2 regions of the Georgenia soli genome follow, and region 1 is predicted to be linked to the other one. Evidence: riboswitches for the same ligand, from Rfam matches in the RefSeq annotation. Region 1 holds a riboswitch; the other holds the start of a gene.
The links. Region 1 has a riboswitch for glycine ahead of gcvT (glycine cleavage system aminomethyltransferase GcvT). Riboswitches for the same ligand answer to the same signal wherever they lie in the genome.
Positions count from the first base shown of each region.

Region 1 (14,927 bases):
GGTAGGTGATCATGATGCAGGCGAGCCGGGAGGCGTGCTCCTCGATCTTGGCGTGCAGGTCCGCCACGTCGACGTTGCCGCCCTCGTCGGTGGCCACGACGACCACGCGCAGGCCGGCCAGCACCGCGGACGCCGCGTTGGTGCCGTGCGCGGAGGCCGGGATCAGGCACACGTCGCGCTCGGAGTCCCCGCGGGAGCGGTGGTAGCCCCGGATGGCCAGCAGGCCGGCGAGCTCGCCCTGCGAGCCGGCGTTGGGCTGCAGGCTCACGGCGTCGTAGCCGGTGGCGGCGGCCAGCCAGCGCTCGAGGTCGTGGATCAGCTCCAGGTAGCCCTCGACGTCCTCGGCCGGCGCGAAGGGGTGGATGCGGGCGAAGCCCGGCCAGCTGATCGCGGCCATCTCGGCCGCCGCGTTGAGCTTCATCGTGCACGAGCCGAGCGGGATCATGCCTCGGTCGAGCGCGTAGTCCTTGTCCGAGAGCCGGCGCAGGTAGCGCATCATCGCCGTCTCGGTGCGGTAGCTCGAGAAGACGGGGTGCGTGAGGTACTCGCTGGTGCGGCGCATGTCCGCGGGCAGGGCCACCTCGGCGGCCCCCCCGGCCGTCTCCTCGGGCCGCATGTCGTCCGCACCGCCGCCGGGGGCGGCGTCGGCCGCAGCCCCGACCGTCCGGGCGACCGCCGCCGCGAGCGCGGCGACGTCCTCGTCGGTGGTGGCCTCGTCCACGGAGACTCGCACGCGGTCGCCGTCCTCGACCCAGACGGTGATGTTCTCCTCCAGCGCCGCCCGGCGCACGGCCTCGGCCTGCCCCGGCACGTCCAGCTCGAGGGTGTCGAAGTAGTGCTCGTGGGCGAGGCGGACCCCCGCCCGCCGCAGCCCGGCCGCGAGCGCGCGCGTCCGGGTGTGGACGCCCTCGGCGATCTCCCGAAGCCCGTCGGGCCCGTGGTACACGGCGTACATCGAGGCCATGACGGCGAGCAGGACCTGGGCGGTGCAGATGTTCGAGGTGGCCTTCTCCCGGCGGATGTGCTGCTCGCGGGTCTGCAGCGCGAGCCGGAGCGCGGTGTCGCCGTCGGCGTCGCGGGAGACCCCGACCAGCCGGCCGGGAAGCTGACGCTCCAGGCCCTTGCGCACGCTCAGGTAGCCGGCGTGCGGACCGCCGAGACCGAGCGGCACCCCGAAACGCTGGGTGGTGCCGACTGCGATGTCCGCGCCGAGCTCGCCGGCGGGCGTGAGGAGCGTCGCCGCCAGCAGGTCGGCCGCGACGACCACCTGCGCGCCGGCCTCGTGGGCGGCGCCGACGACCCGGTCGAGCACCGAGCGGGGCAGCACCCGCCCCGACGCGCCGGGAAGCTGGACGAGCACGCCGAAGACGCCGTCGAGGTCGACGCCGTCGAGCCCCTCGGCGAGGTCGGCGCGCACGAGCTCGATGCCGAGCGGGGCCGCCCGGGTCTCCAGCACCGCCAGGGTCTGGGCGAGGGTGTCCGCGTCGACGACGAACCGGCCCCCCGCGCCCTTCGTGGCCCGGCGGGCCAGCAGCATCGCCTCGGCGGCCGCGGTCGCCTCGTCGAGCATGGACGCCCCGGCCACCTCCAGGCCGGTGAGGTCGATGACCATCGTCTGGAAGTTCAGCAGCGCCTCGAGGCGGCCCTGGGAGATCTCGGGCTGGTACGGGGTGTAGGCGGTGTACCAGGCGGGGTTCTCCAGCACGTTGCGCTGGATGACCGGCGGGGTGAGCGTGTCGTAGTACCCCTGGCCGATCATCGAGGTCCGCACCGTGTTGCGGGCGGCGAGGCCGCGCAGGCGGGCGAGCACCTCGTGCTCAGACGCGGCCTCGGGCAGGCCGGCGGGTGCGCCCTCGTCCTGGATCGAGTCCGGGACGGCCGCCTCGACCAGCTCCTCGAGGGTGGTGACGCCGACGGCGGCGAGCATCTGCTCCTGCGCGCCGGCGTCGGTCCCGATGTGACGGTCGGAGAACGCCCTCACGCGCCCTGCCCCTCCACCAGCGAGGCGTAGCCGTCGGCGTCGAGGAGGCCCTCGGGCAGGTCGGTCACGCGCAGGGTGTAGAGCCAGCCCTCGTCGTACGGGTCGGAGTTGACGGTCTCGGGCGAGTCGACGGCTGCCTCGTTCACCGAGAGGACCTCGCCCCCGGCGGGGGCCACGAGGTCGGAGACGGACTTGGTGGACTCGATCTCGCCGCAGGACTCGCCGGCCGAGACGGTGGCGCCGACCTCGGGCAGGTCGAGGTACACCACGTCGCCGAGCGCCTCGGTGGCGTAGGAGGTGATGCCCACGCGCGCGGTGTCGCCGTCGACGGCGATCCACTCGTGGTCGGCGGTGTACTGGCGGTCGTCGGGGTAGCTCACGGGTGGCTCCGTTCGGTGCGGGAATGACTGGTCGGGGACGAGGTGCGGGACGGACGCCGTGCGGCGCCGTCAGGTCTGGTGCGCCGGGTCATCGGGGCCGGCGGTAGAAGGGGAGGTCGACGACGGTCATGGGCTGGCGGCGGCCGCGCACGTCGGCCTCCAGGACGGTCCCAACGGCGGCGCGGGCCTCGTCGAGGAGCGCCATGGCGATCGGGCGGCCGAGCGTGGGAGACAGGACGCCGGAGGTCACCGTGCCGATCTCGCCGTCGCCGTCGAGCACCGCGCTGCCCGCGCGGGCGGCGCGCCGGCCCTCCCCGGCGAGACCGACGAGCGTCGTCCCGGTCGGGTTCTCCGCGCGCCGGGCGAGGGCGTCGCGGCCGACGAAGTCATGCTCGAGGTCGACGACGCGGCCCAGCCCGGCCTCGTAGGGCGTGACGTCGCGGGTGAGCTCGTGCCCGTACAGGGGCATGCCGGCCTCGAGCCGGAGCGTGTCGCGGCAGGCGAGCCCGCACGGGACCACCCCGGCGTCCGAGCCGGCCTCCAGCAGCGCGGTCCACAGGTCGACGGCGGAGGAGGCCGGGGCGGACAGCTCGAACCCCACCTCGCCGGTGTAGCCGGTACGGGCGAGGAGTACGGGCACGCCCGCGACCTCGGCGGGGGCCGACGCGTAGTACCGCAGCGCTCCGAGGTCGGCGTCGGTGACGCGCTGGAGCACCTCGGTGGAGACCGGGCCCTGCAGCGCCACGAGCGCACGCGCCTCGGTGCGGTCGGCGATGTGGACGCGCTCGCCGGAACGGACGGTCAGCTCGTCGAGCACGACGGTGCGGTTGGCGGCGTTGGCGACGACGAGGAACTCCGTCTCGGCGAGGCGGTAGACGATGAGGTCGTCCAGCACCCCGCCGTCGGGCGCGACCATCATCGTGTAGCGGGCCCGCCCGACGGCCAGGGTCGAGCTGCGGGAGACGAGGGCGTGGTCCAGCGCGTCCGCCGCCCCCGGGCCGGACACCTCGATCTGGCCCATGTGGGACAGGTCGAACAGGCCGGCGCGCTCGCGCACCGCGGCGTGCTCGGCGAGGTCGGAGGTGTAGCGCAGCGGCATCTCCCAGCCCGCGAACGGTGTGCTGGCCGCGCCGGCGTCGCGGTGCACGGGGTAGAGCGGGGTGCGCAGGAGGTCGGTGGTCATGCGTGGAGCTCCGTCGGTCGTCGGGCCGGTGCGCGGTCGCGCACGTCGAACGGCTCCCCCTCTGTGCTGGTTACCTGAGAGCTTCGGGATCCCCGTGGATCCCTTTCACCGTGGGTGAGCCGTCACGCGCCGCACGAGGCCGCGCGTGGGACTGCTTTCCAGAGTGGCCTGATCGACACGGTGCTGGAACCTGAGAGATTGCCGGGGCGGTTGCTCCTTCGGTGCGTCGCGAGGACGACTCTCCCGTGCCGACTCATGACGGCCCGATATGCAGTTTGTGGCGGCGCCCACTACCGGCTCCCGCGTGGCTGCACGCTACCACCGCCCGCGGGGCGGGCAGCCTCAGGGGGCGCTGACGGGTTTGACGGCGAGGACGGGGCAGGGCGCGTCGAGCAGGATGCGCTGCGCGTTCGAGCCCAGGATGAGCTTGCCCACGGGCGAGCGGCGGCGCAGTCCGATGACGATGAGCTCGGCGCCGACCTCCTCCGCGGTCGCGACGAGCGACTCCGCGACATCCTCGGAGCGGCGCAGCTGCCGGATGTCGTACGCGATGTCGGCGTCGTCGAGGAGGTCGCGCACGGTGTCGGCCTCGGCCTCGAGCGTCGAGCTCTCCTCGCCCTGCGAGCGGCGCGCGAGGACCACGACGAGGCGCGAGTCCCGCCGTCGGGCCTCCGTCACGGCCGCGTCGAGCGCCGCCGAGCCTTCCTTCGTGGTCACGTAACCCACGACGACCGCCATACCTGCTCCGTTCCTGCCGCCGAGAGGGCGGCCCCCGGTGACCGTGGCGGGGACGTTACCCGATCGGCGGCCCGGCCAGGACCCGGAGAGCGCGTGGCGGGCCGGGAGAGCGGCTGCGGGACGGGTCCGTCATCGACGCCCCACCCACGCGGGCGGCACGCCGGCGTCGAGCGCGGCGACCACCAGCTCGGCCAGTCGGTGCCCGGGCTCCTCGGCGAGGGCCTGCCGCGCGACGACGTCGGCCCGCGCCCCCTCGTTCCCCCACCACGCGAGGTAGGCCAGCAGGCCGAGGGCCGGGCCGCCGTCGCCGGGCGGTGCGTGCGCCGCTACCCGGTGGGCGAGCGCGATCGCGGCGCCGACGGCACCGAGGTCCGGCGGCGTCTCGGTCTCGAAGGCGCGCACGACCACGTCGGGGTCCAGGAACTCCGCCGTGCACGCGCCCCCGCCCACCATGGCCGCGGCGACGACGGCGTCTCGGACCACCTTGTCCCCGAGCGCGACGAGGAGCCTGCCGAGCGCCTCGGCGGACGCCCCGCCGGCCGGGCCCGGTCCGGCGCTGGCGACCGCACCGTCCCACAGGCGTGCCGCGTCCTCCCGCCAGCGCTCGAGCGGGAGCTGGTCGCGGGCGGGCCGGGCGCCGGGTACGCCGAACGCCGCCCCGCGCACGAGAGGCGCACCGCCGCAGGAGCGCAGCACCGCCGCCCGGCGTCGCCGCTCCTCCTCCGCCGCGACGTGCGCAGCCCCCAGCGCGTCGGTGTCCGTCACCCGTTCGACCCCCAGGTCGGACCGCCGGCCGGTGGCGCCGTACCCGGCGACGACCATCGCGAGGGCCCCCGCCGACGCCGAGAGCTCGGCGAGGGGGCGACCGGCGGCGGGGCAGCAGTCGCACGCGTCGAGGTGCGCCCAGCCGTCCGGGCCCACGACCCACGTCTCGAGGTCGGGGGCGACCGGCCACAGCTCGGCGTCCAGAGCGTCCGTGAGGTGGGCGACGACGGCCTCCAGCCGGCCGGAGTCGTCCGGGGTGTCGGTGTAGAGCACCAGGAGCCCCTCGTCCGGCTCCGTCGCGGCGACGTGGCCCGCCAGGACCGCCGCGGCCGCGGGACCCCTGCTGGGCTCGTCGAGGTCGCTGAGGTCCATGCGTGCCACGAGCCCGACCCGGCGCGTGCCCTGTGGCGTGCCGGTCAGGGTGACGAGGACGGCGGACTCTGCGGGGTGGAAGCCGAGCCGGTACGGCACGAGGGCGAGGAGGTCGCAGGACTCGCTGAGGCGGATGGTCTGTGCGGTGGTCATGGGGCCATCCAGCCCGAGGCGGGCGCCGGCCCGCCCGCGCCCTGTGCACAGGCAGTGCCGCGGCCCTGCCTGTGCACGGAGCACCGTTCAGGCCACGGCTGTGCACAGCGTCCCGTCGGGCGTGCCGCACGGGCGAACCTCACTCCCGACCGGACGTCCGACCCGGTCCTGTCCGCATAGGGTCGGGGCATGCAGAGCGTTCTGACCGACCTTCGCGACGCCGTCTCGACGCGCGTCCTGGCCGCCCTCGACGAGCGGACCACGCCCTTCGCGGACGTGGGCGCACCGCTGGGCGAGTTCCTCGCCCCGGCCAGGTCCCTGCTGGGCGGCGGCAAGCGGCTGCGGGCGCTGCTGTGCGGCGCGGGGTGGACCTGCGCCTCCTCGGCACCGCTGGAAGGGCCGGTGGTGCTCGCCGGCAGCGCCCTGGAGCTGTTCCAGGGGGCGGCGCTCGTGCACGACGACGTCATGGACGACTCCCTCACCCGCCGCGGCATGCCCGCCGCCCACCGCCGGTTCGCCGGCGAGCACGCGGAGCGCGGGTGGCTGGGCAGCGCCGACGCCTACGGCCAGGCCGGCGCCATCGTCCTCGGCGACCTGCTGCTCTCGCTGTCCTCGATGGAGATGGATGCCGCGCAGGCGGCGGCCGGCCCGGCGGCAGGTCCGCGCGCGCGGCGCATCTACGACGCCATGACGGCCGAGGTGGCGCTGGGGCAGTACCTCGACATCCGCTCCCAGGCCCAGCCCTGGGAGGACGACGGCGAGGCCTCGCTCGCCCGCGCGCTGCAGGTGGTCCGCCACAAGTCGGCGCGGTACTCGGTGGAGCACCCGCTCGTGACGGGTGCCGCGCTCGCGGGCGCCGACGACGACCTCCTCGCCGCCCTCTCCGCCGTCGGGCTGCCGCTCGGCGAGGCGTTCCAGCTGCGCGACGACGAGCTCGGCGTCTTCGGGGACCCTTCCACCACCGGCAAGCCCGCCGGCGACGACCTGCGCGAGGGGAAGCGGACCGTCCTGCTGGCGATGACCCTGCAACGGGCGGACGGGGCCGACCGGGCGTTCGTCCAGGAGCGGGTCGGCGCTCCGGACCTGGGCGACGACGAGGTCGCCCGTCTCCAGGACGTCATGCGGGCGACCGGCGCCGTCGAGGCGCACGAGCGGCTCATCGCGGAGCGTCACGCCGCCGGCCTGGCCGCGCTGGAGGCCGCATCGCTGCCCCCGAGGGCGGACGCTCTCCTGCGCGAGCTGGCGGACGCCCTCACCCGGCGCACCGCCTGAGCGTCGCCCGGCCGCGCCCGCGGTACCGCGGGCGGGGTGCGACGGTCAGTCCGCGATCAGAACGCGATCGTCTGGGCGGCTCGCCGGACCGCGTGCGTGCGGCGCGCGCGCAGGGCGGCGATCGGCGTCTCGTCGAGCTCGTCGTGCCGCGTGTACAGCCAGCGGAACGACTCCTCCGGGTCGTAGCCGGAGTCGGCGAGCACCATCAGTGTGCCGCGCAGCGCGGGCAGCGGGCCGGGGCCGTCCTGCTCGTCCGGGCCGAGCAGGAGCTCGGCCGGCACCGACAGGGCGTCGTTCGGTCCACGGGGCACCGCCAGCAGCTTGTGGTCGCGCAGCATCGCGCGCACGTCCCGCAGCCGGATGCCGATCAGCTCGGCCACCTCGGGCACGGAGTACCAACGGGCAGGCTCCTCAGGCACGACGCTCACGGGAGGAGCCTATTCGGATATTCGGACAAGCGGTTGTCGACACGCCACACTAGTCGCTAGTGTCACACTCGTTTCATCAGTCACATGTGCACCACCGACAACACAGTTCACACGAGAAGCCCCGGACAACGGGACTCGGGCGTCTGCGAGCCGGTGTCCCCCTGTGCACGTTCCTTGGAGGATCGATGTCGAAGGTCGAGAACGCCTCTCGCACCACTGCCCGCACCCACGCGGGACGGGCCGGTATCGGTCTGGCCCTCGCCGCGACGACCGCCGTCGGCGTCGCGGTCCCGGCCGCCACGGCGCAGGCGGCCCCGGTCCCGACCGGCGCCGGCGTGCACGGCGCCACGGTCGGTGCCACCGCGCTCGCCCCGCAGGCCCGCACGTCGACGCCGACGATGACCTACCGGGTGCAGTCGGGCGACACCGTCTCCCACATCGCCGCCCGCACCGGGTCCTCGGTGAGCGCGATCGTCCGCGCGAACAACCTCGACTCCCGCGCGCTCATCCGCGTCGGGCAGATGCTGAAGATCCCCTCCGCGGCGGCCCCCAGCGCGCGCCCCGCGGTCAGCGTGGCGAGCACGGCGGGTGCGACCGTCACCCACACGGTCGCCGCCGGCGAGACCGTCTCCGAGCTGGCGAAGAGGTACGGCACGACCGTGTCCGCCGTCGTCCGGGCGAACGGCCTGTCCTCCCCGGACCGCATCTACGTGGGTCAGCGACTGACGTTCTCGGGCGTGGCCGCGCTGCCCAGCTCCTCCGCCCCGGGTGCCACCGCCGTCCCGACGGCCCCGGCCCCGGCCCCCGTCGCCGTCGCGACGCGCAGCCACACCGTCCGTGCCGGGGAGACCGTCTCGGGCCTGGCGAAGAAGTACGGCACCACTGTCAGCGCGATCATCGGCGCGAACAACCTGCGTGCGTCGGGCCTGATCTACGTCGGGCAGAAGCTCGTGCTCCCCGGCTCCGCCGCCTCCTCCCCCGCCGCGCCGGCTCCCGCGGCGCCGACGAGCCCGGCGCCGGCCGGCGCCTCCTCCGGGACGTACACCGTGCGCTCCGGCGACACGGTCTCGGGCCTGGCCAAGAAGTGGGGCACGACCGTCTCCGCCGTCATCGACGCGAACCGCCTGAGCGCGTCCGGCCTGATCTACGTGGGCCAGAAGCTCCAGGTCCCCTCCACGGCGGCGGCGACGCCGTCCACCACGCCGACCTCCACTCCCCTCGTGCCGAGCACCTTCCTCGGCCGGACCTACCCGGAGGCCACCGTCGCCTCGGCGAACGCCAACAAGGCCACGCTGCTGGCCACCGGCGTGCCGTCGCGGGCGCACATGCAGGCACTGGTGGCCCAGGTCGCCGCCCAGATGGGCGTCGACCCCGCGCTCGCGCAGGCCCACGCGTACCAGGAGTCCGGCTTCAACCACGCCTCCGTCTCCCCCGCCAACGCGATCGGCACGATGCAGGTCATCCCGTCCTCCGGGGAGTGGGCGTCCGACCTGGTCGGCCGCAAGCTCAACCTGCTCGACCCGTACGACAACGTGGTGGCCGGCGTGGCGATCATCCGCCAGCTGCAGCGCACGGCGCCCGACCTGGAGACCGGCATCGCCGGGTACTACCAGGGCGCCGGCTCGGTGAAGCGCAACGGGATGTTCTCCGACACCAAGATGTACGTCGCGAACGTCAAGGCGCACATGAACCGCTTCTGACGTCGTCACAGGCGTCCGGGACGCCGGGACGAGGGCCGGGCCACGGGGCCCGGCCCTCGTCGTCACACCCCGTCCGGCGTGAGATACGGCATGCCGACCGCCCGCGCCGACCCGGGGCGGTTACCCTCACGTCGTGGACGCCGCGACCCTCGACCCGATGATCGGCCACCTGGTCGACGACCGGTACGAGGTGACCTCCCGCATCGCGCGCGGCGGGATGGCGACGGTGTACCGCGCCACCGACCGGCGCCTGGACCGCACCGTCGCGGTGAAGGTGATGCACGCGCACCTGGCCGAGAGCCCCGACTTCGTCGCCCGGTTCCGGCGTGAGGCGCGCGCCGCCGCCCGACTCACGCACCCCGGCGTCGTCGCGGTGCACGACCAGGGCCTCGCGGGCGAGGCCAGCTACCTGACGATGGAGTACGTCGACGGGCCCAACCTGCGCACGCTGCTGCGTCGTGACGGTGCCCTCCCGCTCGGCGAGGCGCTCTCGCTCACCGACCAGGTGCTCGACGCGCTGGCCGCCGCCCACCGGGCGGGACTGGTGCACCGCGACATCAAGCCGGAGAACGTCCTGCTGACGCCGGAGGGCCGCGCCAAGGTCGCCGACTTCGGGCTCGCCCGGGCCGTCACCGAGGCGACGGCCGCGTCGACCGGCACGGTGCTGGGCACCGTCGCCTACCTGGCGCCCGAGATCGTCACCGAGGGCCGCGCCGACCCGAGGGCCGACGTCTACGCGGTGGGTGTGCTGCTGTACGAGCTGGTCACCGGACGCCAGCCCTTCACCGGTGAGGCCCCGATCCGGGTCGCCTTCCAGCACGTCAACGGCCGGGTGCCGGCGCCCTCCGCCGTCGTCCCGTGGCTCCCCAAGGAGGTCGACGAGCTCGTCGCGGCGCTGACCGCACGCGAGCTCGACGAACGCCCCGAGGACGCGGCCGCCGCGCTGACCCTGGTCAGGCGCTGCGCCGCCGCGCTCGATCCCGCCACGCTCTCCCGCCGCGCCGCCGTCGCGCCCTCCCCGGGCGAGACCGTGACCGGAGCGGCGCGTGACGACCGGCACCACGACCACGACGACGCCACCCGGCCCGGCACCGACACGGCCCTGACCACGGTCGCCCCCACGGCCGGCACCATCGCCCTGCCGATCGGCGCCATCACCCGCACCGAGCCCGCGTCGCCGGCACAGCCCCCGCCTCGTCGCCGTGCCTGGCCCCGCGTGCTGGCGGTGCTTCTGGCGCTGGTGCTGGTCACCGGTGCCGGTGCGCTGTGGTGGTTCCAGGTCGGCCCGGGCGCCACGGTCGCCACGCCGGCGGTGGTCGGCCTCGAGGAGGACGCGGCCGTCGCCCAGGTCCGGGAGGCCGGCCTCGAGCCGGTCGTGAGCCGGACGCACCACGACGACGTCGCCGCCGGCCAGGTCATCTCCACCGACCCGGGGCCCGGCGTCGACGTCCACAAGAGCGGGCAGGTCCGCATCTCGGTCTCCCTCGGGGTGCTGATGCTCACCGTGCCCGAGGTCGCGGGCTCCGACGTCGCCGCGGCGACGGAGGCGATCGGGGCCGAGGGGCTCCAGGTCGGCGAGACCGGCGAGGAGTACCACGACACCGTGCCTGCCGGGGCGGTCATCTCCTCGTCGCCCGCCGCCGGCGAGTCGGTGCCGCACGACACCCCGGTCGACCTCGTCGTCTCCGCGGGCCGGGAGCCGGTGGAGCTGCCGGACGTGACCGGCCGCCAGAAGGGGGATGCGGTCGCCGCCCTCGAGTCGGCCGGGCTCACCGTCGGCGAGGTCGCTGAGGCGCACTCCGACACCGTCCCCGAGGGCGCCGTCATCTCCCAGGACCCCGCGGCCGGCGCCGGCCAGCTCTACCGCGGTGACGCGGTCGACCTCACCGTCTCCCTCGGCCCCGAGCTGTTCGAGGTGCCCGACGTCGTCGGCCGTCAGGTCGACGAGGCCACGCAGTCGCTGGAGGGCGCCGGCTTCCGGGTCGACGTCAAGGAGGTGCTCGGCGGCTTCTTCGGCACCGTGCGGGCCCAGGACCCGGAACCGGGCTCCAGGCTCCCCCGCGGCAGCGTCATCACGCTGACCGTCGTCTGACTCACTCCTGGTACGAGTACCGCTCCTCGCGCCAGGCGTCACCGCGCAGGTGGTAGCCGCGTTCCTCCCAGAACCCCCGCTGGACCTCGGTGAGGTAGTTCCAGCCGCGCACCCACTTGGGCCCCTTCCAGGAGTACAGGTGGGGCAGGATCAGCCGCAGCGGTCCGCCGCGCTCGTCGCTGAGCGGCTCGCCGCGGCGGTGGGTCGCGAGCACGGCACGGGGCGAGACGAGGTCCTCCAGCCGCACCGTCGCCGCGTAGCCGTACTCGGCGAAGACCAGGACGTGCTCGACGTCCGTGCGCGGCGGCGCGAGCTCGACGACGTCGCGGGCCGCCACGCCGGACCAGCGCTCGTCCACCGCCGACCAGCCCGTCGCGCAGTGCAGGTCGGCCACGACCTCCAGCGGGGTCAGGCCGAGCACCTGCTCGAAGGTCAGCGCGTGCTCGGCGCCGTCCGCCGTCGCGCCGCCCACCGTGAGGCGCCAGCGCTCAGGACGACGGCGCGGGACCGGCCCGTAGTGCATGACCGGCGCCTCGGCGACCAGGCGCTGGCCGGGCGGCAGGAAGCGGTCGGCGGGCAGGCGCGGGACCGGCGCCATGCCCTCGCCCATGCTGTGCCCGTGGCGCCCGCCGTCGTGATCCACCGTTCCCCCTGCGGCTGCCGTCGTCGTCCCTGGCGAGGCCTCAGTGGCCGCGCAGCATCTCGGCCACGTCGAAGGCCATCTCCAGCGACTGCTGGTGGTTCAGCCGCGGGTCGACGAGCGTCTCGTACCGGCGTGCCAGCGCGGCGTCGTCGACCTCCTCGCTGCCGCCGAGCACCTCGGTGACGTCGTCGCCGGTGAGCTCGACGTGCAGCCCGCCCGGCACGGTGCCGAGCGCCTGGTGCACCTCGAAGAACCCGTGCACCTCGTCCAGGACGGTCGCGAACTCGCGGGTCTTGTACCCGGACGGCGACGTGATGGTGTTGCCGTGCATCGGGTCGCACACCCACGTGACGGGGCGCCCGTCGGAGGTCACCCGCTCCACCAGACCGGGAAGGACGTCCCGGATCTTGCCGGCGCCCATCCGGGTGATGAAGGTGATGCGCCCGGGCTCGCCGTCGGGGTTGAGCCTGTCCATGAGGGTGAGCGCGTCCTCGCCCGTCGTCGTGGGGCCGAGCTTGACGCCGATCGGGTTGCGCACGCGGGAGAGCAGGTCCACGTGGGCGCCGTCGACCTGGCGGGTGCGCTCGCCGATCCAGAGGAAGTGCGCGGAGGTGTTGTACGGGTCGCCCGTGCGGGAGTCGATGCGGGTCATCGCCGCCTCGTACTCGAGCAGCAGCGCCTCGTGCGAGGTGTAGAAGTCGACGGTCCGCAGAGCCTCGAAGTCGACGCCGGCGGCGCGCATGAAGCGCATGGCGCGGTCGATCTCGGCGGCGAGCACCTCGTAGCGGGCGTACGCCGGGTTGGCGGTGAAGCCGCGGTTCCACTGGTGCACCCGGCGCAGGTCGGCGAAGCCGCCGTTGGTGAACGCGCGCACGAGGTTGATCGTGGTCGCCGAGCGCTGGTAGGCCCCGAGGAGGCGCCGCGGGTCGGGGATGCGGTCGGCCTCGGTGAACGGGTGGCCGTTGACCGCGTCGCCCCGGTAGGCCGGCAGCGTGACGCCGTCGCGGGTCTCGTTGTCGGAGCTGCGCGGCTTGGCGTACTGCCCCGCCATCCGGCCCATCTTGATGACCGGCAGGCTGGCGCCGTAGGTGAGCACCGCAGCCATCTGCAGGATCGTCTGGATCTTGTTGCGGATGCGGTCAGCGGTGGACTCCGCGAAGGTCTCGGCGCAGTCGCCGCCCTGCAGCAGGAACGCCTCGCCGCGTGCGGCCATCGCGAGCTTGTCGCGCAGGCTGTCCGCCTCGCCGGCGAAGACCAGGGGCGGGAAGTCGCGCAGCTGCGCGGTCACGTGGCGCAGCTCCTCCGGGTCCGGCCAGTGGGGCTGCTGCGCCGCGGGGAGCTCCCGCCACTGCTGGAGACCGCTGAGGACCTCCGGTGTTGCCTCGATACTCACCCGGACAGGATAGGTGCCGCCGAGAAGTGAGACGGACACCGTCCATCAAACGGCCACCGCGGCTCCCCGAGGCACGGCGGGGCACCGAACCCTCCGGGCCCCACCCCGCGACGGCCGTCCGGTGTCGCGCATCGGTCTCCCCCACGACCGCGTCCCGACCCCCCGGGCGCTGCCGGCCGGCCAGCAGCGCTCGGGGTGTCGGGCCCACGCTCGGTGGCGGGGTCGGTCCTGCGGGCCCTTGCCCCGCAGGACCGTCCGGTGTGGCGGCAGGGCCCGCCGGCTCCGTACCGCCCCGGCGTCAGTGCGCCGCCGGGACCGCCGCCTCGACCGGCTGGCCGATGTCGGCCATGAGCTCGCGGAACCACTCCTGGGAGATGTCGAACGCCTTGCCGCCGGCGATCCGCGGGAACGGGACCGCCTTGAGGCGGTCGCCGTCCTCCTCGTCGTGGCCGATGACGCCCGACTCGCCCCTGAGGGCGCACTCGACGCCGAGGTCGACCATGGACTTGATGAGCCGGAGGTCCTCGACGTTGGCACGGGCGGAGCGGGAGAAGTAGCCGCTCTTCTGCACCATGACCTTCTCGGCGCCGATCTTCTCGGCGAACTGCTTGGCGAACCAGGCGCCGGGGTTGATGGTGTCGAGCTTGACGTGGCCGAAGGGGTCGCGCTCGACCTCCTCGCCGCGGGCCTCGAGCTCGGCGACGATCTCGGGGACGCCGGCACCCTCGGAGAGGAAGATGTTGACGTTGCCGAGCTCGTCCATCACGCCGCGGAGCCGGCGGGCCTCGCCCTCGATGTCGATCTTCGCCTCCGGCAGGAACACGGCGTGGATGTCCCACCGCTCACGGCTGAGGCCGATGCTGGGCACCCACTCCTGGGTGTCGAGCCAGGCGCGGTAGGACCGGGCCGCGGCCGCGGTGAGCCAGCCGCAGTGCCGGCCCATGACCTCGTGGACGATGAGCATCCGGGGGCTGACGCGGTGCTCGCCGATGATGTTCTGCGCGAACTCGCTGGCCTGCTCCGCCGCCGTCCACGCGCCCAGGGACTGGCGGATGGGGACGATGTCGTTGTCGATGGTCTTCGGCAGGCCCACGACCGTCAGGTGGTAGCCGTTCTCCTCCAGGTACTGGGCGAGGTCGGCCGCGGTGGTGTTGGTGTCGTCGCCGCCGATCGTGTGCAGCACGTCCACCCCGTCCGCACGCAGCTGCTCGGCAGCCACGGCGAGCGGGTTCTCACCCTCCTGCACGAGCCCGCGCTCCACCAGGTTCTTGGCGTTGGTGAGCTTGACGCGGGAGTTGCCGATGGGGCTGCCGCCGAAGCGGTGCAGGATGCCGGCGTGCTTGCGGGCCTCGTCGTCGACGACGACCTTCGTGCCGGTCAGCAGCCCGTGGTAGCCGTTCTGGTAGGCGATGATCTCCACCTCGGGCGAGATCTCGTTGTAGCGCTCGATCAGTCCGCCGACAGCGGAGGACAGGCAGGGGGCGAAGCCCCCGGCGGTGAGCAGGGCGACGCGACGGACCGTCATCAAGAACCTTCCGTAGTACTGGTGCTGGGGTGCCGGGGCCGACGGCGCACGGCTGGGGCCAGCGGCGCGCCGCGGGCCCGGGATCATCCTAGGCTGGCGGGCCGGCGCCGCCCCGGGACGCCGGGTCCGGTGCGGTGACCTCCGACGCCGCCGCACGGCGGCCGGACCCGTCCCGTCCGCCGTCGGGACGGGTGTCCTCGTTCGTGGGTGGGCCGCTGTCCGCGGGGGTGGGCGTGGGGACCTGGGTGTCCGGGACGGGCCGGCCGCCCGGTGCGCCGGCGCCCGCCGGCAGCTCGGTGCCC
Region 1 covers NZ_PDJI01000004.1:32,039-46,965, reverse strand. Annotated here, with positions in the region: gene gcvP (aminomethyl-transferring glycine dehydrogenase) at 1-1,927, opposite strand, end outside; gene gcvH (glycine cleavage system protein GcvH) at 1,978-2,361, opposite strand; gene gcvT (glycine cleavage system aminomethyltransferase GcvT) at 2,450-3,544, opposite strand; glycine riboswitch at 3,596-3,712, opposite strand; glycine riboswitch at 3,713-3,800, opposite strand; gene ATJ97_RS01675 (universal stress protein) at 3,887-4,282, opposite strand; gene ATJ97_RS01670 (DUF4192 domain-containing protein) at 4,412-5,572, opposite strand; gene ATJ97_RS01665 (polyprenyl synthetase family protein) at 5,762-6,844, shown strand; gene ATJ97_RS01660 (Rv2175c family DNA-binding protein) at 6,901-7,272, opposite strand; gene ATJ97_RS01655 (lytic transglycosylase domain-containing protein) at 7,458-8,972, shown strand; gene pknB (Stk1 family PASTA domain-containing Ser/Thr kinase) at 9,106-11,064, shown strand; gene ATJ97_RS01645 (molybdopterin-dependent oxidoreductase) at 11,066-11,662, opposite strand; gene ATJ97_RS01640 (class II 3-deoxy-7-phosphoheptulonate synthase) at 11,748-13,100, opposite strand; gene ATJ97_RS01635 (pyrophosphate--fructose-6-phosphate 1-phosphotransferase) at 13,399-14,625, opposite strand; gene ATJ97_RS01630 (lysophospholipid acyltransferase family protein) at 14,714-14,927, opposite strand, start outside.

Region 2 (14,927 bases), 1.8 Mb from region 1:
GGCAGGGCGTGGCGGTCGTCAGTGCATGGGCGGTCGCGGCCCTCGTGGCGGGGGCGGTCAGCCTGCGTCGTCGGGACGCCTGAGGAACGGCGCGCTACACCCGGGCGGCGTCCCGGCGCAGGCGCCACCAGGCCATCGCGGTGTTTCCCAGCCCGTCGACCGCCAGGAGCACGCAGGACAGGATCCGCAGCCACGACGGCTGGTCGCTCCAGAACCCGAGCAGGCTCGCGCCGACCATCACCGCCGCGAACAGCTCGAACAGGCCGACCGTCAGGTGCAGACGCGGCCGGCGGTGCAGGTACCGGCGCAGCCGGCTGAACGGGTCGTTTCCCGACGGCGCCCGGACCAGGTCGTCCCGCAGCGCGGCTCCCATCAGCCGGGCGGTGCCGGTGGCCTCGATCCGCTCGCCCGGCCCGAGCAGGGACACCGCGTCGGGACCCGGTCCGCGCGTCGTCGGACCGGCAACCTCGGCCGTCGCTCCGGCAACCTCGGCCGTTGCACCGGGAGCCTCGGCCGTCCGCCCGGGAGCCTCAACCACCCGTGCGATCTCGGCGGGGAGCCCCAGGGCGGCCGCCACGGCGGCCAGGAAGTGGTCGCCGTCGGGCGCCTGCGCGGCGGCGACCAGCGCCCTCCCGACGCCGGGGTCGAGGTCGGGGTGCTCGGGGAGGTCGCCCTCGCCGAGCCGGGCGGTCCGCAGCCGCTGCGCGAGCCGCTCGGCGGCGGACCCCTCCGGCACCGACGCGGGGACGACGGCGGCCATCGGGGGCGCCCAGGAGAGCTCGAGGTACAGCGCCCTGCGGCCCTTCCCGGCCACGTACGTGACGGCCCGAAGCTCCCCGCTGCGGCTCATGGCCACGTACGGGAACCCGAAGGACCACCTCCCCGGCGGCTCCGGCTCGAGGTAGGTGCCGTCGTCGGCGACCGCCAGCATCCAGGGGCCGAGCCGGTGCGCGGTGAGGGGCAGCCGGGCGCCGGCGACCAGCGCGCGGGCACCCACGAGGCCCTCACCGCGCCAGGCGTGCACCGACCGCACCCGTCCGGGGGCTTCGTCGAGCTCCGGCTCGACCGGCTCCGCCGGGGTGCCGTCCGGCCCGACGGCGAGCACGGGCCCGCCGCCCGGACCCACGGTGGTCGGGGCGTCCACCAGGACCGTCGCGCGGAGGTGCCGCGCCAGCGCCACCACCAGCGCGTCGACGTCGGTGCCCGGCCGGGGCACGCCGTCGGCCCCGGCGGTCGCGACCCGGGCGTCGTCGTCGACCGCGACACGCACGAGAACCCGGCCCGGCAGGGCCGCGACGTCACCGTCGACGACGGCACCGAGCACGCCCCGGGCGTGCAGCACGGCGGCGACGTCGGACTCGCGGGTCGGGGCGTCCTCGCGGCGGACGGTGAGCGTGAACGGCTCCCACGGAGCGAGCGCGTGCGGCGAGGGGGACGGCTGGTCCATGGGGCTCCTGATCGGGGGAGTGCGGGCGCCCGATCGTACCGACGCGTCAGCGCACCTCTGCGGCGGCCCGCGCGTCCGTCGCCTGCCGACGGCGGTGCCAGCCTGCCGCCAGGGGCATGAGGGCCGCCAGGACGACGAGCCCGGCACCGATCGCGGCCAGCAGCGAGATCGACTCGCCGAACACCGCGGCGCCGAGCAGGAGGGCGACCACGACCTCCCAGTAGGACAGCGCCGAGAGCTCGGCGGAGCGCAGGTGCTTGCCCGCGACCACCAGCAGACCCAGCGCGAAGAGGCCGCAGACGAGGAAGAACGTGACCGCCCAGGCCCAGTTGGTCGCCGTCATGCCGGACAGGTCGGGGCGCGTCACGGCGACCATCGCCGCGGCACCGACGCTGCCGAAGAGGAAGTTCCAGAAGTTGCGGACGTCGGCGGGCATGTCCGCGCGGTAGCGGTAGCACAGCAGGGCCGCGCCGTAGAGGACGCCGGAGGCCGCAGCGAGCACGATCCCGAGGATCTGCTCGTCCGAGCCCGGCGGCCTGGTCCCGCCGATCAGGCCGGCCGCGAGCATCATCCCGACGACGCTCGTGGTCAGGGTGGCGACGGCCAGCTCGGTGACGTGCTCCTTGAGCAGCACGCGCGCCAGCACCGTCGCGATCACGGGCCCGAGAAGGTGCAGGACGACGGCGAGCGAGAGGCTCGTCAGCACGGTCGCCGAAAGATAGGTCGCCAGCGACAGCCCGAGGAAGATGCCGCCCAGCACCACCGACCAGGACAGCCGGGTGCGGCGCAGCACGCCGAGCCGACGGGTGGCGGCGAGGATCACGAGCATGCCCAGCGCGCCGGCCAGCATGCGTCCGAGGGTGAGGGCCTCGCCGATGACGGCCCCGGGGGGAGACGCCATGCGGCCGAAGACGCCGGCCGCACCCATGGCGGTGGTGGAGACGATGATCGCGACGATGCCGAGGCTGCGGTTGCGCCCGTGCGCTGCGGGAGCGTCGCTCGGGCGTGGCTGCCCGCGGGCGGGCGTGGCGGTGGACGGCGCGGAGGTGTCGGTAGAGACGGCCACGGAACTCCTCGTGACAGGGCGCGCGAAAGGCGCGCACGAGCGGGTGCGGTCTTCCCCGCTCTGTCATCGGACCTGAGAGCTTTCGCGGGCCAGGGCCCGCTTGCACCATCGGTGAGCCCGTCAGGGCTGCTTTCCAGAGGAGCCTCGCCGGCGGCGGTTCTGGGGCCTGAGAGATTCCCGGGGAGGTTGCTCCTTCGGCGCCCGCTGATGCGGGACTCTCCCGCCGCGGTTCGGTGGCTGTTCAGTTGTGGACGTTTCAAGTATGCCTTACCGGACGGCACTGTCCGGTGACTGCGACGCCCCGGGCGCGGGTGGGGTTCGTCATAGGGCGATCGCGGGCGCCGGCCAGGCCCGGGGCGAGATGCGCCGCCTGTGCGGCCAGAGCATGCTGAGTGAGGCATCAACCCTTCCCGGCGAGGCCTGCGGGGCCGGCCGGCAGGGGACACGGCGTGGCGGAAGGACGAGCGAGATGAGCGCAGCATCGGCCGCCGAGGCCGTTCTCGACGGCGCGGCCGGCATCCGGCAGTGGCAGGAGGACCTGTACCGGGACCTGCACGCGAACCCCGAGCTGGGGCACCAGGAGACGCGCACCGCGGGGATCGTCGCCCAGGAGCTGAGGTCGCTGGGGTTCGACGTGCACGAGCACGTCGGCACCACTGGCGTGGTGGGGGTCCTCACCAACGGCGACGGGCCGGTGGTGCTGGCCCGCGCGGACATGGACGCGCTGCCCGTGGCCGAGGCGACCGGCCTGCCGTACGCGAGCACGGTGCGCGCGGTCGGCACGGACGGCAAGGAGGTGCCCGTCATGCACGCCTGCGGGCACGACGTCCACGTCGCCTGCCTGCTCGGGGCGGCACGCCTGATGGCCGGCGCGAGGTCGTCCTGGTCCGGCACGTTCGTGGCGCTGTTCCAGCCCGCCGAGGAGCTCGCCGAAGGAGCCAGCCGCATGGTCGACGGCGGCCTGGCGCAGCTGGTGCCCAAGCCCGACGCGGTCCTCGGCCAGCACGTCCTGACCTACCCGGCCGGCACCGTCGGCACCCACGCCGGCCCCTTCCTCTCGCTGGGCCAGAGCATGCGGGTGACGGTGCACGGGCAGGGCAGCCACGGGTCGATGCCCCACCTCTCCGTGGACCCGGCGGTGCTGGCGGCGATGATCGTCGTCCGGCTGCAGACCGTCGTCTCCCGGGAGATCAACCCGGACGAGTTCGCCGTGCTGACGGTGGGGAGGATCGCCGTCGGCACGAAGAGCAACATCATCGGCGACCACGCCGTGCTCGAGCTGAACCTGCGTGCCTACAGCGAGGAGACGCACAAGAAGATGGTCTCCGCCATCGAACGGATCGTGCGCGCCGAGTGCGCCGCGTCGGGCTCGCCCAAGGAGCCGGAGTTCGAGACCTACGACAACTACCCGCTGACCGACAACGACCCGGACGTCACGGCCCGGGTGGCTGCGGCGTTCCGCTCGCACTTCGGTGACGCCGCCACCGCGGTGGGCCGGCAGACCGCCAGCGAGGACTTCTCCATCGTGCCGCGGGCGCTGGGCGCCCCCTACACGTACTGGGCGCTCGGCGGCACCGACCCCGAGCTCTACCGCAGCGCGGCCGAGCGCGGCGCCCTGGCGACAGAGGTCCCCGGCAACCACTCGCCCCGCTTCGCGCCGGTGATCCAGCCGACCCTGCAGACGGGCACGGCCGCCGTCGTGGTGGCCGCGCTGGCGTGGCTCGCGGCCTAGCCGCCGGCGAGGGGGATCGTCCGACGTGGCGGCAGACGTGACGGAGCAGCTCAACACCGTCCTCCCGGACGTGTTCCGGGCGCTCGACCTCACCGGAGTCTTCCTCAACGGCGTCCTCGGGGGCACGATCGCCCGCCAGCGGCGGTTCGACCTCGCCGGCTTCGTCATCCTCGCCATCGTCTCGGCGCTCGGCGGCGGCATGCTGCGCGACACCCTGCTCCAGGCCGGGACCCCGGTGGCCCTCACCGACCCGTACTACCTGGGCACCGCGATGTCCGGCGCGCTCGTCGCGTTCGTCATCCCGCTCGGTGGGCGGTGGTGGTCGCGCACCTTCCTCGTCGGTGACGCCCTCGTGCTCGGGTGCTGGGCCGCGACCGGCTCGACCAAGGCGCTCGCCGCCGGTCTCGGGGTGCTGCCGGCCGTGATGCTCGGCGTCATCACGGCCGTGGGCGGCGGGATGATCCGCGACGTCGTCGTCGGGCAGCCGCCCGTGATCTTCGGCGGGAACACGCTGTACGCGACGTCGGCCGTGCTCGCCTCGCTCGTGGTCATCGGCATGAACGGGCTCGGTGAGCAGACCCTCGGGATGGGACTGGCGATCGTCGTCGGCGCCGGCCTGAGCATCCTGGCCCACTGGCGCCAGTGGTCCCTGCCCTACGCGCCCACCGTGCAGCTCCCGAACCTGCGACCGCGATGGCGCCGCGAGGGTTCCGCCCCGGGCGAGGACGGTCCCGCGCCGGGCCGCGACTAGCCTGCGGGCCGCCGCGCACGGACGGCGTCGATCACGAGCCGCGCGGCCTCGGCGGGGTCGTCGTGCTCCCACACCCGCACCACCGACCAGCCGACGGCCTCGAGCAGGGCGGTGGTGTCGGCGTCGCGCGCCTGGTTCGCGGCCAGCTTCTGCGACCACCACGCGGCGTTGGCGCGCGGCTGGGTCCCGTGCTCCGGGCAGCCGTGCCAGAAGCAGCCGTCGACGAACACCGCGACCCGCGCGCGGGTGAACGCGATGTCGATGGTCCGGCGCCGGTTGCCGGGGACCGGGTAGTTCACCCGGTACCGCATCCCCGCCGCATGGAGACGGCGGCGCAGCAGCAGCTCGCACCCGGTGTCCCGCCGCGCGGCGACGGACATCCGCCGCGAGACCGCGGCCGAGGACGCCCCCGGGTGGGGCGGGACGCGTGTGCTCGTCATGGGGCCTCCGTGCCCCCCAGCGTAGGCCGGCGTCCCTCGTCGCCCTGGGCCTCGCGTCAGCGCCCGACCGGACGGACCGCCGCGTCCGCGAGCCAGTCCGTCGCCGCGGCCGCGCCGACGACGACGGCGAGCAGCCCTCCGTAGAGCGCGACCGTGACGCCCAGGGCCACGGGGGACAGCACCGAGAGCCGCTGCCAGTCCTGCGCGGCGGCGCCGGCGGTCGCGACGACGACGCTCCCGGCCGCGAGGAGCGCCCGGCCGGTCCGCCGTCGTCCCAGGGCGGTCGCCACGGCCCCCGGGAGCAGGGCGGCGACGAAGGTGACGACCGCGACGAGCATCCCGGTGGTCCCGGCGTCGGGGCGCTCCCCGGCCGCCAGCGCGGCGAGGCGCAGGAGCCACACGCACACCCCGCCCGCGACCCCGCCGACGCCGAGCGTGACGACGACGCCGGCAAGCACGCGGGCGGCGCCGGGCATCAGTCCGGGTCGGCCGGCTGGCGGCCGGGCCGCTGCCGCGCGAGCAGCGCGGCGCCGACACCGCCCACCGAGAAGGTGAGCGTGGTGACCGTGACCAGGAGCAGCGGGGCGGTCCAGCCGCCGGTGGCCGAGTTGAGGGCCCCCGCCAGCGGAGCGGCGAAGGTCGCCGCCACGTAGCCGCCGGCCTGGACGCGCGCGGACACGGAGGCGGCCTCACGGTCGGTGCGGGCGACCCGGGCGATGATCGACAGGATCGCGGTGAAGCCACCTCCCTGGGCGATGCCACCGACGATCGCCCACGTCGTGAAGGCCTCGGGCGCGACGAGGAGGCCCAGCGGCAGCGCCACCCAGAAGCCGCCGATCACGGCGACGGGGACCCAGGCAGGGGCGCGGGTGGCGATGAGCGGCACGCCGAACGACCCGGCGATGGCGGCGATCTGGAACAGCGAGGCGGTGGCGCCGGAGGCGGCGGGGTCGAGGCCGCGGGTGTCGGCGAGCAGCGTCGGGAGCCAGGCGGTGACGGCGTAGTAGGAGAACGACTGGCCGCAGAAGGCCACGAGCAGGAGCCAGCCGATCCGGTTCACCCGCTGGGACGTCCGTGCCGTGATCGCGGCCGGCGGCTGCTCGGCCCGGCCGGTGGGTGCCTTCCCGTCTGCGCCGGCCGTGCCGGTCGCTCGGGCCGGGGCGGCGGTGGCGGCCGCAGCGTCGGCGGCTGCCGCGGCGGCGGTCCGCCGGCGGGCGAGCCACATCCAGTACGCGGCGCCGAGGGCCGCGAAGATCCCCCAGGTGGCCAGCGCCCCGCGCCACCCGACCATCGCGGCGAGCGGCGCCGTGCCGAGGGAGGTGATCATCGAGCCGACGTTGAGGGCCGCGGTGTACACGGCCGTCACCGTCGAGGTGCGCCGCCAGTGCACGTCCCGGCGGATCACCACCGGCACGACGATGTTCCCGATGGTGATCGCCGCCCCGATGACCACCGTGCCGAGGAACACCGCCCACGCCGGGCCGGCGGAGCGGACGATCGTCCCCGCAAGCACCCCGAGGAGGCACGCGACGACGGCGAGCTCCGCTCCCGCGCGCCGGATCACGCGCGTCGCGAGCGGGGTGGCGAGGGCGAAGCAGAGCACCGGCAGGCTCGTGAGCAGCCCGGCGGTGGTGGCGGAGAGGCCGAGGTCGGCGCGGATGTCGCCGATCACCGGGGCGGGTGCCACGATCGGCCCCCGCAGGCTCAGTGCCACGAGCACGACTCCGGCGACGACGGCCCAGGGCATCACTCCCCGTGCCGGGGACGGCAGATCGGTCGACATTTGCTCTCGATCGTAAGCCGGGTCGCGCGGCGGTCCGGCCGCGGTCCGGCTGCCGGCCCCGGAGGCCGGCGGCAGCCGTCCGGCCGGTCCGGCGGGTGGTGCCTCAGCGGCGAGGCCCGGCTCCGTCGTCGGGAAGGAGCCGCGCCAGGGAGTCCAGGACGACGTCGAGGCCGAACTCGAACTCGTCCCCGAAGTCGTAGCCGGGCTGCAGGACGCGCTGCGTGGCGTACTCCACCAGGTGCGGGTACTCGCCGGGGTCGAACTGCGCGGCGATCGAGCTCGCCACCTCCGGCGGCGTCTCCGTGCCGGTGAAGGGCAGGCCGGCCTCCTGGACCGCGAAGCCGTAGAGGAAGGCGTCGAGCAGGGCGTAGGCGTGCCCGGTCATCTCCACCGAGAAGCCGGCCGACCGCAGCGTGGCGAGCACGGCCTCGTGGTGGCGCAGCGTGGCGGGCCCCGGGGTCGCGCGTGACTCGAGCAGCGCGATCGCCCAGGAGTGCCGCCGGAGCACGAGCCGGGCCGACGACGTGCGGCGCCGCAGCTCCTCGCGCCAGTCCCCGTCGGGCGAGGGGAGCTCCATCTCGCCGAAGACCACGTCGACGACGCCGTCCAGGATCGCGCTCTTGCTGGCGACGTGGTGGTACAGCGACATCGGCCGGACGTCCAGCGCGGTCGCCAGGGAGCGCATGGTGAGAGCCTCGAGTCCGCGCTCGTCGGCGATGGTCATCGCCTGCCGGAGCACCCGCTCGCGGCTCAGCGGTGCTCGTGCGCTCCCGGCGGGTTCCGGCTGGGCCAATGTTGCGCTCCTCGTTCTCTGGACGTTCTCTGGACGACCGTACTTTGTAAGGGTACGCTCCCGTACTAAGTAAGGCAGACCGCCCGGGGCTGCCCGACGATGCGAGGAGCCGAAGATGGCCGCGAAGCAGGACGTCGCTGAGAACACGGACGGCGGGACGGTGACCGCGGGCACGCTGCGCGCGGTCGTGCACGAGGAGTACGGCCCCGCGGAGGTGCTCCGGCTGGCGCAGGTCCCGCGCCCGCAGCCCGCGGACGGCGAGGTGCTCGTCCAGGTCCGCGCCGCCGGTCTCGACCGGGGCGCGTGGCACGTGATGACCGGGGAGCCGTACCTCGGCCGCCTCGCCTTCGGGCTCCGCCGGCCGAAGAACCCGGTCCTCGGGATGGAGCTGGCCGGCACGGTGGTCGCGCTCGGGCGGGGCGTGAGCCGGTTCGCCGTCGGCGACGAGGTGTACGGCGTGGGGAGGGGGAGCTTCGCCGAGCTCGCCGTGGCCAAGGAGGGGCAGCTGGCCCGCAAGCCCCAGACGCTGAGCTTCGAGGAGGCGGCCGTCGTCCCGGTCTCGGCCGCCACGGCGCTGCAGGGCCTGGTCGAGGTGGGCCGTGTCCGCGCCGGGCAGCACGTTCTCGTCACCGGGGCCTCCGGCGGCGTGGGCAGCTACGCCGTGCAGATCGCCAAGGCCCTGGGCGCCGAGGTCACGGGCGTGGCCGGCCCCGCGAAGCAGGACTACGTGCGCGGGCTCGGTGCCGACCACGTCCTCGACCGCACCCGCGAGGACCCCGCCGACGGCACGCGCCGGTACGACCTCGTCCTCGACATCGCCGGCCGGCCGCCCCTCCGGGCGCTGCGCCGGGCCCTGGCACCGCGGGGCACGGCCGTGCTGGTCGGCGGCGAGGGCGGCGGGAAGCTGACCGGCGGCATGAACCGTCAGCTGCGGGCGGTGCTCCTGTCGATGTTCGTGCGTCAGCGGCTGGCGATGTTCGTCAGCATCGTGCGCGCCCCGGCGCTCGAGCGGCTGAGCGAGCTCGTCGAGAGCGGGCTCGTGATGCCCTCGCTCACCGGGACCTACCCGCTGGACCGGGCGCCGGAGGCGATGCGGGACCTCGTCGCCGGGCGCGTGCGGGGCAAGGTGGCGATCGTCCCGGGCGACGGAGGGCTGTAGCGCCTCGGGGTGACGAATCGCCTGGCGGGGCCTCGCCCGGGCGGGAAGACTCGTGCCATGAGCGACGGCGCCAGACCATGGGTGCTGCACGTGGACCTCGACCAGTTCATCGCCGCGGTGGAGATCCTGCGCAGGCCCGAGCTTGCCGGCTTGCCCGTCATCGTCGGGGGCCGGGGCGACCCCACGGAACGTGCGGTCGTCTCCACGGCGTCGTACGAGGCGCGGGAGTTCGGCGTGGGGTCCGGGATGCCGCTGAAGACGGCGGTCCGCAAGGTGCCGGACGCCGTGTTCCTGCCGGTCGACGCCCCGGCCTACGAGGCCGCGTCCGAGCAGGTGATGGCGGCGCTGCGGGACCTCGGCGGCGTCGTCGTCGAGGTCCTCGGCTGGGACGAGGCGTTCCTCGGGGTGCGCACCGCGGACCCCGAGGCGCTGGCGCGGCGTGCGCAGGCGGCGGTCCTCGCCGCCACGGAGCTGCACTGCTCCGTGGGGATCGGCGACAACAAGGTGCGCGCGAAGATCGCTACGGGGTTCGGCAAGCCGCGCGGGATCTTCCGGCTCACCGCGGAGAACTGGTTCGAGGTGATGGGGGACCGGCCCACGCGGGAGCTGTGGGGCGTGGGCGCGAAGGTCTCCAAGCGTCTGGCGGACCACGGCATCCGCACGGTGGCGGAGCTGGCGGCGGCCCCGCGCGAGGAGCTCGTCGGGGAGTTCGGTCCGCGCATGGGGCTCTGGTACAGCGAGCTCGGGCACGGCGTCGGGCCGGCAGTGGTCGACGACAGCCCGTGGGTCGCCCGCGCCCACAGCCGTGAGACCACGTACCAGCACAACCTCACGACGCGGGAGCAGGTGAGCGCGGCGGTCCGCGAGCTCGCCGAGCAGGTCTTCGAGGACACCGCACGCGAGGGCCGGCCGGTCTTTCGTGTGACGCTGAAGGTCCGCTACGCACCTTTTGTGACGAAGGTGGTCGGGAAGAAGCTGCCCGAGCCGACGAGCCGCCGCGAGGACGTCCTCGCCGCGGCCGCGGCGCTCGCGGACCGCCTCGACGGCGACCGCGAGGTCCGGCTGCTCGGCGTCCGGGCCGAGATGGTGATGCCGGAGGAGGACCACGTCGAGCGCACCCCGGTGCGGGGGCGTCTGTAGCGACGGCGGCTGCTTCCCGGGCGCCCGCCGGCTTCGTGGGTGCCCACCGGCTTCTCGGCCGCCCGCCGGTTCTTGGACCCGCCGATTTCGCAGGCGCCCACCGACCTAAGGTTCGCGCGTGCCTCGTCGCGGTCCGCCGCCCTCGAGCGGCACGCCGGACCGATCCGGACCCCGCCGTGCGGCGGGCGTCCTGCGGTCGGCCGCCGTGGCCGCCGCCACGAGGATCCACAGCGCCGCGCCGAGGATGAGGTTGTAGACCACGTCGGGTACGCCGACCATCGCCGGGGAGGCGAGGATGAACCCGCTGGCGGTGATCGGCACGTGCATGAGGATCGCCAGCAGCACGCTCCGGGTGTGGGTGTAGACCCACACCATGAGCACCCGGTAGGCCAGGAACCAGGGGACGATCGCGGCGACGGAGAGAGCCCGCGGGACGGTCCCGGTGTCGGCCGGTACCCAGAGCGGCAGGTGCAGCACGAACCACGGCAGGGCCACGAGGAGGCCGGTCACCAGCACCCCGTGCCGCCGGCCGATCTCGTGCGCCGCGAACCCCGTCCAGGCGATCTCCTCGAAGAAGCCGGCGAGCAGGCCTGCCACCAGTCCGGCCACCAGCAGGCTCGCCCGGTCCTCCGGCGTGATGATGCCGGGGAGGAAGGCGTTCGAGGTGAGCGACAACGCCAGGAGCGTCGTCGTCATGAGGACCGGCGCGGTCAGCAGGGCGGCCGCGTACCAGCGGACGCCCACCCGCCACCGGATCAGCCGAGCGCCCAGGTCGCGCAGGCCGGCGGCGCCGAAGGCGAGGGTGGTCGTCAGGACGGCCGCGAGGGTGTAGCTCGCGGGACCTGCCAGGACCGCGACGCCGTACATGGCCGGCGACAGGTCTGCGGGGGTCGAGGGTGCAGTGCCGGTGCCGGTTACGCCGAGGAAGGCGTTGACGAGTACTCCGAGGAGGAGCACGAGCGCGAGTACCAGGACGTAGAAGAGCAGCACCGCGTGCCTCGCGAAGAAAGGACGGACGGAATTTTCTGGCCCTGTCTCCATGGCGGCGGCCGCCTTTCCGAGCTCCACGCGTGAGAGCCGGGCGGTCGCCGTCGATGTTTCCTGCGCCCGCCGTCCAGTTCTGTGCGACCGGGGTTCCCGCGCGACCTCATTGTCCGTACCGCTGGGTATCGCCCACGCTACCTCTGCTCGCACCCGTCTCGCCTTGTTACGGCGGTCCGACGTGCCGGGGCCAATCTCCTGGCGGTCGGCCGTCGGTCGGCGGGCGGAATGTGAATGGCGGCACTTTAAATTTCCGCTGAGCGCGCTCCCGGTGACCTTGTCGATGCTTGACCCAAGAAGAATATCGGCTAAACTTGAGAGACCTCCACGGGAATTCCTCGTCACGCCTTTGTGCGGACGCTCACGAATTTCGCCGCGGAGGTTTTTCACATCTTTCGAGAGGAGATACGTGCGGCTCAAGAAGAGCATGTTGCCGGCGCCTCCGCCCGGCACCGAGTGGTCCCTGCGGCAGCGCGGGGACAGCGTCCGACTGAGGTTGCGGACCAAGGGCTTGTTCGGGACCGAGATCGGGAGGTGGAGCACCGAGGCTTTCTCCCGTCTGGCCCCGGATCCGGTCACCGCGCTCACTGACGTGGCGACCCAGATGGTCGCCGCCGCGCAGGTGGAGATCGAGGTCGCCGCCTGAGCGGGCGCGCCCCACGGACCACCCAGGACGAGAGGAGCCCTCACATGTTGCAGCTCGACACGCCGGCCCGGAAGCACCGAACCGCCGCCCGCACCCCGCTTTACGTCGGGCCCAGGACCGCCGCAGCCGCCGCCGCCCCGGCGGCCACCGCACCGGCCACCCCCGCCCCGGCGGCACCCGCCGCGATCGACATCGTCGACCAGTGGGGCGCGCACTCGTTCCCCGCGAGCGACCCGCCGGCGAACTGGTGATCGGCAGGCGCCCGGAACGGTCCGGGCGCCTGCTGGCCCCGTGACAGCTGCCTCAGGCGCCGGCGAAGAAGGCCCCGGTGGCGGCGGTCAACGCAGCCACGTCGTCCACGTGCGCGAGCTCGCGGGCCGAGTGCATCGACAGCAGCGGCACCCCGACGTCGACCGTGCGGATGCCGAGTCGCGTGGCCGTGAGCGGCCCGATCGTCGACCCGCACGGGACGGCGTTGTTCGACACGAACTCCTGCCACGGCACCCCGGCCGCCTCGCACGCGCGCGCCCACAGCGCCGCGCCGTGCGCGTCCGTGGCGTAGCGCTGCTTGGCGTTGATCTTCAGCAGCGGCCCGCCACCCAGCGTCGGGCGGTTCACCGGGTCGTGGCGCTCGGGGTAGTTCGGGTGAATCCCGTGGCCGGTGTCGGCCGAGAGGCACCACGAACCCGCGTAGGCGCGGCGCAGCTCCTCCTGCGTGCCGCCCGAGAGGCGGGTGAGGACGTCGTCGAGGAACGGGCCGGAGGCCCCGGACCGTGACTCCGAACCCAGCTCCTCGTGGTCGAACGCGGCCAGCACGCTGACGTGCGCGGCGTCGTCGGGCGCCCCGACGAGCGCGACCAGGCCCGCGTGCACGGAGAGGAGGTTGTCCATGCGCCCCGCCGCGAGCAGGGAGTCGTCGAGCCCGAAGCGGCGCGGCGCCTGCGTGTCGGCGGTGAGGATGTCGTACCCGGCGACGTCCTCGGCGCGTAGGCCGGCGTCCTCGGCCAGCCGGGCGAGGACGTCCCCCTGCGGCCCGACCCCGAAGACCGGGGCGGTGTGCCGCTGCGGGTCGAGGGCGAGGCCCTTGTCGTTGACCGTCCGGTCGAGATGGATCGCCAGCTGCGGGATGCGCAGGAACGGGCCGGTCCTCGTCAGGTGCTCGCGGCCGTGACGGTCCACGAGGCGCCCCGCCAGCTCGAGCTCCCGGTCGAGCCAGGAGTTGAGCAGGGGCCCGCCGTAGACCTCGACGCCGGCCTGCAGCCAGCCGTGCGCGGTGATCGTCGGGTGCGGCTTGAGCTTGAAGCCGGGGGAGTCGGTGTGCGCGCCGAGGATCCGGAAGGGCGTGGTGGGCCCCGCCGTCCTCGGCCTCACCCACGCGACGACGGCGCCGTCGCGCACGACGTAGCTGCGCCCGGACGGCTCCCACCCGGCCGCCTCGTCGAGACGCGTGAACCCGGCCGCGTCGAGGCGCCGCGCCACCTCCGCGGCCGCGTGGTACGAGGACGGGGAGGCGGTGATGAAGTCGGCGAGATCGGCGATGTGGTCAGCAGGATCTGGCATCGGACCATCCAAGCACGCGGTTGGAGCCCGGACCGTCCCGCCGAACGTGGACGGCGGGCAGAACGGCGGCCGCCGGCACTACCGGGCAGCGCCGCACGGTGGGAAAATCTCACCCATCCCGGAACTGAGCTGCGGGGGGTGGCTCATCGGCGGACGGTTCAGCGGCGAGGCAGGACGGGGCCTGCACCGGCCCCGGCGTGCGGGTACGCCATACCCGCCCAGACCAACGGGATGACCCACCATGATGACGATGGACGAGCGCACCGAGATGTTCCGGCGCGCGATGGATGCGCTGTGGAACGGGGGAGACCTCGACGCCTGTGACGAGCTCTTCGCGGAGCACTGCATGTTCCACGACCCCACGTTCCCGCACGACGGCGTGACGGGTCTGAAGGAGTTCGTGCGCGACCTGAGGGTCGCCCAGCCGGACCTGCACCTCGACGTGCAGGACGTCGTGACCACCGAGGACAAGACGGCCTACCGGTTCACGTGCGCCGCGACCGCGTCGAACGAGTTCCGCGGGCTGCCGGCGACCGGCCGCACGTACGTCATGAACGGCATGGGCATGAGCAAGTGGGAGGGGGACCGCATCGTCGAGGACTGGTCGGTCTACGACATGCTCGGCGTCCTCCAGCAGATCGGCCTCGTGCCCGAGAGGATCACGCACGAGGCGAGCGCCGGCGGCGCCTAGTGCGAGCGGGCCGCCCGCCGCCGTCGTCACGGCGACGGGTGGTCGCCCTCGAGGTAGTACCAACGACCGCCCTCGCGCACGAACCGGCTGACCTCGTGCAGCCGCTCGCGCCCGAGGGCGGAGCGGTGGTGGGCGACGAACTCGACCAAGCCCGTGTCGTCGAACGGGCCGCCGCCCTCGGTGCGGAGGACGTCCAGGCGGTTCCAGGTGACGCCGTCGTCGAGGTCGAGGCTGTCCGGCCGGGTGCTGGGGTGCCACGTCGCGAGCAGGTAGGCGGCGTCGCCGGTCGCGAACGCGCTGTAGCGCGAGCGCATGAGCGCCTCCGCCGTCGGGGCGAACGGGCCGCCGGCGACGAGGCCGGTGTGGAGGCGGCCGCAGCACTCCCCGTAGGTCTCGCCGGACAGGCACGGGCAGCGGGTGTCGTCGGCAGGGAGAGGCACGCCCGCCATTGTGCCGTCCGGCCGACGGTCGGTCCCACTGGGTGGGCGGCGCCTCGTTATCGCTGGACGTGTCGGTGCCAGCACGTAGTCTCGGACGCATGAGGCAGCGAAACGCCGTCGTCGCGCTCGTCGCCGCCGCCTGCCTCCTGACCGCAGGATGCGCTGCGGACCGCGAGGCGCCGGTCCCTGGGGGCGGGCCGTCCCCGGCGCCGACGGCGCAGCCGTCGCCGACGACCGA
Region 2 covers NZ_PDJI01000004.1:1,835,445-1,850,371, reverse strand. Annotated here, with positions in the region: gene ATJ97_RS09685 (ABC transporter permease subunit) at 1-83, shown strand, start outside; gene ATJ97_RS09680 (hypothetical protein) at 95-1,447, opposite strand; gene ATJ97_RS09675 (DMT family transporter) at 1,494-2,513, opposite strand; glycine riboswitch at 2,658-2,746, opposite strand; gene ATJ97_RS09670 (amidohydrolase) at 2,983-4,245, shown strand; gene ATJ97_RS09665 (trimeric intracellular cation channel family protein) at 4,271-4,996, shown strand; gene ATJ97_RS09660 (very short patch repair endonuclease) at 4,993-5,436, opposite strand; gene ATJ97_RS09655 (hypothetical protein) at 5,493-5,912, opposite strand; gene ATJ97_RS09650 (MFS transporter) at 5,912-7,219, opposite strand; gene ATJ97_RS09645 (TetR/AcrR family transcriptional regulator) at 7,323-8,012, opposite strand; gene ATJ97_RS09640 (NAD(P)-dependent alcohol dehydrogenase) at 8,128-9,171, shown strand; gene ATJ97_RS09635 (DNA polymerase IV) at 9,229-10,311, shown strand; gene ATJ97_RS09630 (CPBP family intramembrane glutamic endopeptidase) at 10,417-11,379, opposite strand; gene ATJ97_RS09625 (hypothetical protein) at 11,762-11,998, shown strand; gene ATJ97_RS20030 (hypothetical protein) at 12,043-12,249, shown strand; gene ATJ97_RS09615 (M18 family aminopeptidase) at 12,302-13,558, opposite strand; gene ATJ97_RS09610 (ester cyclase) at 13,809-14,249, shown strand; gene ATJ97_RS09605 (YchJ family protein) at 14,276-14,698, opposite strand.
Region 2: another riboswitch for glycine. It lies ahead of ATJ97_RS09675 (DMT family transporter); the one in region 1 lies ahead of gcvT (glycine cleavage system aminomethyltransferase GcvT).